DNA from 2 places in the Paenibacillus sp. P32E genome. Region 2 is predicted to be linked to the other one. Evidence: a T-box and tRNA genes for the amino acid it is inferred to sense, from the RefSeq annotation. Region 2 holds a T-box; the other holds one or more tRNA genes.
The links. The T-box of region 2 lies ahead of A3848_RS06720 (arginine--tRNA ligase). A T-box ahead of a tRNA ligase gene usually reads a tRNA of that ligase, here a tRNA-Arg.
Positions count from the first base shown of each region.

Region 1: it encodes a tRNA-Arg, which carries the amino acid that the T-box ahead of A3848_RS06720 (arginine--tRNA ligase) is inferred to sense. The anticodon was not compared.

Region 1 is NZ_LVYY01000040.1:2,570-6,043, forward strand. Features, by position in the region: gene A3848_RS24390 (copper amine oxidase N-terminal domain-containing protein) at 1-435, opposite strand, end outside; gene A3848_RS24395 (helix-turn-helix transcriptional regulator) at 705-1,658, opposite strand; tRNA gene A3848_RS24400 (tRNA-Gly) at 1,816-1,886, opposite strand; tRNA gene A3848_RS24405 (tRNA-Pro) at 1,899-1,972, opposite strand; tRNA gene A3848_RS24410 (tRNA-Arg) at 2,000-2,076, opposite strand; tRNA gene A3848_RS24415 (tRNA-Gly) at 2,087-2,161, opposite strand; tRNA gene A3848_RS24420 (tRNA-Leu) at 2,169-2,252, opposite strand; tRNA gene A3848_RS24425 (tRNA-Lys) at 2,270-2,345, opposite strand; tRNA gene A3848_RS24430 (tRNA-Gln) at 2,356-2,430, opposite strand; tRNA gene A3848_RS24435 (tRNA-Asp) at 2,525-2,602, opposite strand; tRNA gene A3848_RS24440 (tRNA-Met) at 2,607-2,683, opposite strand; tRNA gene A3848_RS24445 (tRNA-Val) at 2,710-2,785, opposite strand; tRNA gene A3848_RS24450 (tRNA-Glu) at 2,792-2,863, opposite strand; tRNA gene A3848_RS24455 (tRNA-Ser) at 2,903-2,992, opposite strand; tRNA gene A3848_RS24460 (tRNA-Asn) at 2,997-3,072, opposite strand; tRNA gene A3848_RS24465 (tRNA-Ile) at 3,076-3,152, opposite strand; rRNA gene rrf (5S ribosomal RNA) at 3,208-3,324, opposite strand; partial or broken rRNA gene A3848_RS24475 (23S ribosomal RNA) at 3,402-3,474, opposite strand, start outside.
Region 2 is NZ_LVYY01000005.1:148,340-151,813, reverse strand. Features, by position in the region: gene A3848_RS06735 (DEAD/DEAH box helicase) at 1-444, shown strand, start outside; gene A3848_RS06730 (hypothetical protein) at 554-913, opposite strand; gene A3848_RS06725 (hypothetical protein) at 1,115-1,429, shown strand; T-box leader at 1,682-1,902, shown strand; gene A3848_RS06720 (arginine--tRNA ligase) at 1,977-3,474, shown strand, end outside.

The DNA.
Region 1 (3,474 bases), on a different contig from region 2:
GTTCGGGGCCGAGGTGGTTATAGTCACAACTTTGGTCTTCGGGTTCCATCCCACTTCTCGACCCATAGCTTCACTTACGAACCGTGTCGGAACCATTGTTCTGCCCTTCAAATTTAGACCGGGTACATCGAGACTTACAGAGTTATCGTTAATCGTAGCTATCTTGGAGCCGATCTTCAATATAACCGTCGTATCATCCTTAGTGGCCGTTACTGTTTGTGTCTTCTGATTCCACTTGATGTTGGCATTAAAGGCTTCAAAGATTGCACGTAACGGTACCATCGTCCGCCCACTCACCATTACAGGTGGCTGATCTGTAGACAATGGGACTCCATCAATAATAATACTGATGGGTGTGCCCGCCTGGGCTGGGGATTGAAACATCATCGGAAACACTAACAACCCCACTACAATAGAAATCCATAACTTCTTCACTAGTTCATCCTCCTGGATATGCTAAAATCCTCATTTTTTTCTATCTATTTGACGCATTGAAGATGGTAAAAGTTTCTCGATTTACGGGTTACAAAAAAATAACCTATTCCCTGGCATAAGCTATGTATTATAAATGCAAAGAAGATTGAATTCCCCCTAACGCTCTAAGTAACATCTGCCATGTTAATGACGGGGATGAAGGGCCTGCGCTCATTGACGCATGTTGCTGTGAAGTCTTCCTATTCAAAAATCGCTTTTATCGTACCTGCTCACTTTTGGTAAATCTCCATCCACTGGGTAAGCTGACCCTTCAACCCTTCTCTGGCCGACGCCGGTTCCAGAATTTCAGCATTTGGGCCATATTGCAGAATCCACTTGGTGAATTCCTTCTCATTGTTGACAGTCACTTCAAACAGCAGGCTGCCATCCTGCTCATCGCTCATCCATGGATGGACAAAGAGCTCTTCTTCTTTAATATAACGGGCAATTTCAGGGTGAAAGCGCACCTTAAACTTAATATTTTTATTGCCACGGTCAATGGACCAGGTATTTTTCAGATACTTTTTAATATTAAAATCGCCTTTATCAAAGCTCTTATCCGTCACCTCCACCTCCTGAAAACGGCTGATTCGGAAAGTCCGGATGGCCTCCTTAAGATGGCAGTATCCAATCAGATAAAACCGCTGATCCCTCGGAATCAAGTAATACGGATCAATCACACGCTGTGTAGTAGCATTGCGCGACTGGGAATGATAGATAGCCCGAATGCTCTGCTGCTCCACAATCGCGCCGATAATCGGCTGCAGGAAGTTCCGGCTTTCTTTGCGGTAAGCAGGTTTACCCATTTGAATAATATCGCCAATATTCTCAAGTATTGCGTTAGACTTGGATTTTTCCTTGAGATGTGTGCCCATGACCTTATCATAGGCGGTATGGAAGCCTGGGGGAATCTTATCCTGATTCAGGATAGACGGTAAAAGAGAAAAGGCCATTGCCTCCTGCTCGGAGAAATCCAGCGGATACAAAAAAAACTTACCCATAAACTTATAGCCAGTACCTCTACCCTCGTTCGTTACAGGCGCAAAATGGCTTATGATCTCCAAATCCCTGTAGACAGTTCTTATGTTCACATCGCATCTGATCGCCAGATCCGAAGCTGTAATCCCTGGACTGGACTGAATGGCGTTGATAATTTTGAAGATCCGAATTACTTTGTCAGTCATAGATGTAGGCTCCTTAATTTCCTGGTATTCATGATATTGTGCTCGCCACCCTAATAATATCAGTTCCCTACACTTTCTGACTGTCGGCAAAAACACAATAAGGTGAAAAGCACAAAAAAAACCCTTGCTCCACAAGGGTTCTCTCGATTAACAATTAAGCGGGTGATGGGAATCGAACCCACGCTATCAGCTTGGAAGGCTGAAGTTCTACCATTGAACTACACCCGCACAGGTGTAAAATCGGGATGACACGATTTGAACATGCGACCCCCTGGTCCCAAACCAGGTGCTCTACCAAGCTGAGCTACATCCCGTTATTAGAATTCTACTGAAAGTATAAATGGCGCGCCCTGAGAGATTCGAACTCCCGGCCTTTTGATTCGTAGTCAAACGCTCTATCCAGCTGAGCTAAGGGCGCAAAATCTATATGGAGCGGACGACGGGAATCGAACCCGCGACCCTCGCCTTGGCAAGGCGATGCTCTACCGCTGAGCCACGTCCGCAAAAACATGGTGCGCGTGAAGGGACTTGAACCCCCACGTCGTAAAACGCCAGATCCTAAGTCTGGTGCGTCTGCCATTCCGCCACACGCGCACACTTTAGAAGAAAAATGGTGAGCCATGAAGGACTCGAACCTTCGACACCCTGATTAAAAGTCAGGTGCTCTACCAACTGAGCTAATGGCTCTTATACATAATGGCTGGGGATATAGGAATCGAACCTATGAATGACGGAGTCAAAGTCCGTTGCCTTACCGCTTGGCTAATCCCCAATATTAATAATTAGCAAAAACACGGAATCGGGTGGATACTCTATACTTCGAGATATAAGATTCTCAATCCCTGATACCTTGATGCCAATAATAATGGCGGAACCGACGGGATTCGAACCCGCGATCTCCTGCGTGACAGGCAGGCATGTTAGGCCAACTACACCACGGTTCCAAATTGGTTGCGGGGGCAGGATTTGAACCTGCGGCCTTCGGGTTATGAGCCCGACGAGCTACCGGGCTGCTCCACCCCGCGTCAGTAAAAACTTATCAAAAGCACTATGGTGGAGGCTGAGGGGTTCGAACCCCCGACCCTCTGCTTGTAAGGCAGATGCTCTCCCAGCTGAGCTAAGCCTCCATAATATGACCCGTATGGGATTCGAACCCATGTTACCTCCGTGAAAGGGAGGTGTCTTAACCCCTTGACCAACGGGCCATGATTTAAATAAAAATAACGTTTAAGGATGTAACGCAACGGAGAGAGAGGGATTCGAACCCTCGAGACGCTTGTGGCGCCTACACGATTTCCAATCGTGCTCCTTCGGCCAAACTCGGACACCTCTCCATGATGGCTCCCCGAACAGGACTCGAACCTGTGACAACTCGATTAACAGTCGAGTGCTCTACCAACTGAGCTATCAGGGAAAATGGTGGGCCTTAGTGGACTCGAACCACCGACCTCACCCTTATCAGGGGTGCGCTCTAACCAGCTGAGCTAAAGGCCCTTTTATCTTATGTAATTGTTATGGGCAAAAAAAATACCACAGAGTGTGGTTGTCCGCTTGGCGGCGTCCTACTCTCCCAGGACCCTTCGGTCCAAGTACCATCGGCGCTGGAGGGCTTAACGGTCGTGTTCGGGATGGGTACGCGTGGAACCCCTCCGCTATCGCCACCAAACGGGCATTTACAGCGTAAATGCTTCAGGAACCTTCATTCCTGAAAACTGAATCCGAAACGAATCTGCGTTTTATGATTTGGATAAGCCCTCGACCGATTAGTATTGGTCAGCTCCATGCATTGCTGCACTTCCACCTCCAACCTATCTAC
Region 2 (3,474 bases):
TTCTCGCAATTCACCGAGATGCTTGGGATGATCAGCCGCGAGCTGGGCTTGCAGGGGATTTCACATTTCTACCTGGACGGCCATACTCCTGCTTCAAAGAGGGTTGAACTGTGTGGACTTTTTAATGAAGGAGAAAGGGACCTGTTCCTCATCTCGCTCAAAGCCGGGGGGACAGGCCTGAATCTGACCGGAGCAGACACCGTCATCCTCTATGATCTGTGGTGGAATCCCGCTGTCGAGCAGCAGGCCGCAGACCGGGCACACCGGATCGGACAAAAGAAAGTAGTGCAGGTGATCCGGCTGATTGCTCAGGGCACGGTAGAAGATAAAATGTACGAGCTGCAGCAGAAGAAGAAAAATCTGATCGATGAAGTCATCGAGCCGGGTCAGGAAGCCTTATCTTCCCTAACGGAGCAGGATATCCGCGAAATTCTGATGATCTGATCCACATCAGGAACTAATCATCATTTCCTAAATAACAAAGCAGGGACCTCCTCTCGTATACCGCCGGAAGGTCCCTGTTTCTGTTCTCATTTTCTAATTTGATTTCGTATTATGCCTCCTGACTTGTTTTCTCGTGTTCCACTACACGATGAGCTCCGACCAGCTGACCAGACGATTGTTTGCCCCACACGGATATTCCAACAGTCTCCACATCTCCAGAACCGGTTGTAAACACAAACTCGAAGGCATCCAAATCAGCAAAATAATTTCTCGTCACAACTTCATCGGGTCCGATATTAATCACTTCATTTACATACAACGTTCTTGTTGTGCCAAGCACATACCCTTGAATGGTTACAGTGACAGCACCTACTGTATTTCTGCATACCATTTTCACCGTCACCAGCTGTGTGGGTCTAACCCCCAGAACCGCATTGTTCTCCAGGGGTCCAGTTGATAAAATAGCCATCTTGTCCCACTCCTCCTTTCTTGTATTCACCATTCAGTCTATGAAGCTAAGACTCTTGCAGTGTTTGATCCTAGTCGCACAATATATTCATATTCGAGCAAGCGGCTAACCGTGTGGACAGAAGACAGGCTCCATTCACCGATAGCAGCGCAAGAGCATAGAGTGTAGAAATAGATTGTTTTATGGAAGAAGGGAGATTCCATGCCCCCTCCTGGAAAGGGGAAAAAGACCGGTGCCAAAAAACAACCGGCTAATCCCAACAAACAAATTCCAAAAGGATTGGAATACACAGTGGCTGTACTGCTGCTGACCGGTAAACTGCGGGTAGATTCTATCCAGATGTATACCGATGCTTCCCTGTTCGTCAGTTTGACGGGAAAGTATAAATCCTTGGGCGATTTAAGCTCCGGCAATGCTAACAATGTTGATAAGCTGCTCAGCTTCCTGGATGATAATAGCAGCTTGACCTTGAACGAAATCATGACCGCCCTGAAGAAAAAAACCGATAACTCCTGAAGCCCGGAAAAATGACGAAAGGGAGGCGCATTGACGGATGGACAGCTTTGACGGAGAGGACTTTGCCGGCGGTATTCTGCTTGTAATCGTAATTGCCCTGCTGATTTACGGCTCGACAGACATTAAAAATCTAACGGGTGCACCCGCTGCGGATTGATCGGTTATTCTCCGGCGCCCTGATGCCTGGTTTGGCCTCACCACAAAATGGCTATTGCTTTCTTCCAAAAATTCGCTATACTGATAAAAATCAATCCACATTCGATGAACGGGAAAGTAGTGATCCAGGACCCTAGTCCCCAGCGAGCCGGGAGAGTGTAAGCCGGTACAGATCCTGTCATGAAGCGCACCCGGGAGATGGACTTCTGAACTGGCAGTAGGAAGCCCCGGCTGAAGGCCGTTAACCTGTGAGGTGGCTGAACCCGGTGTTCGGCAACGAGAGTGGTACCGCGAGCGCTTATGCCCTCGTCTCTTTTAGAGACGGGGCTTTTTTGTGTTTGCCGGACCCCTGGATTTGCAGCTGTAGTGCATTTTTTAAGGAGGGAATCCCATGTTAAGTCAACTGATTAGCAACCATTTGGAACAAAGTGTAAACCAAGTAATCCGTAGTCTCGGGGCAGAATCTGCAGAACCGGTAACCGTTGCCCTGGAGCAGCCTGCGAATGCCGATTTCGGTGATTATTCAAGCAACATTGCCATGCAATTGGCCAAAAAACTGCGCAAAGCTCCCATGACCATCGCCGGACTGATCACGGCAGAGCTTAAGCAAATGAGCATTACCGGAGGATTGTTCGAACGCATCGAGATCGCCGCTCCGGGATTTATAAATATGTACATCAACTGGCAGGAATGGGCGGGCTATTCCTTTGAGCTGCCTACGGGCAGCGGGGAAAAAGTGATTGTCGAGCATACCAGCGTCAATCCGAATAAGTCTATGCATATAGGCCACCTGAGAAACTCCTGTATCGGGGATGCGCTGGTAAGAATTTTACGGAAAACAGGGTACAACGTGGAGGTCCACAACTATGTGGATGATCTGGGCAATCAACTGGCGGATACGGTAGTGGGCTTGCTTCATGTGCCGCTGGCCGGTGAGCATGTCCGTTTCGGGGATTACTGCTGGGATATCTATGCCGCCATCAACAAGGAGTATGCACTGCAGCCGGAGAGAGTCCATAAACGGACGGACATTCTCCATGAACTGGAGGAAGGCCACGGTAATACAGCCTGGCTCGGCCAACTGGTTGCTGAACGGATCGTAAAAGAGCATGTCGCAGAGATGGACAACTTCGGCATCGGGTATGATCTTCTGGTCTGGGAGAGCAGTATTTTAAAGGAGGGCTTCTGGTCATCCGCCTTCAGTCTGCTGAAAGAGACCGCAGTATTCGTCCAAGAAACAGAGGGTAAGCTAGCAGGGTGCTGGATTCTGAAACAACCGGGGGCTGACGGGACGGAGAGCGATTCGGAGGATCATCAAAAGGACAAGGTGCTGGTGCGTTCTAACGGAATTTTGACCTACACTGCCAAGGATATTGCCTATCATCTCTGGAAATTCGGATTGCTGGACAAGGATTTCAGCTATAGCAAATTCAACTCGGGACTTTGGACAACTGGTTTAACTGGAGGTCCTATGGCTTTTGGCAAGGCGGACAGAGTGGTCAATGTCATCGACTACCGGCAGGAGTACCCGCAGGCGATGGTGAAGCAGGCACTTGAAGTACTGGGGTATGGGGAGCAGGCAGAGAAGCTGAATCATGTCAGCTACGGTGTAGTTTCACTCAGTCCGGCTTCCGCCGCTGAGCTTGGCATCGATACTTCAGAGAGCAAAAGCTCCTACGCCATGTCCGGCCGCCAAGGGATTGGCGTCAAGGTGAGCGATCTGGTCCAGCTCATGGAGAGCAGCATCGAAGCCGCCCGCTCCGACAAAACCGGCCTCTCCAGCCGGCTCATCGCCACCGCCGCAATCCGTTATTACTTGCTGCGCTTCAATCTGGGCACGGAGATTGTGTTCGACTTCAAGCAGGCCACAGAGATTTCCGGTAATACCG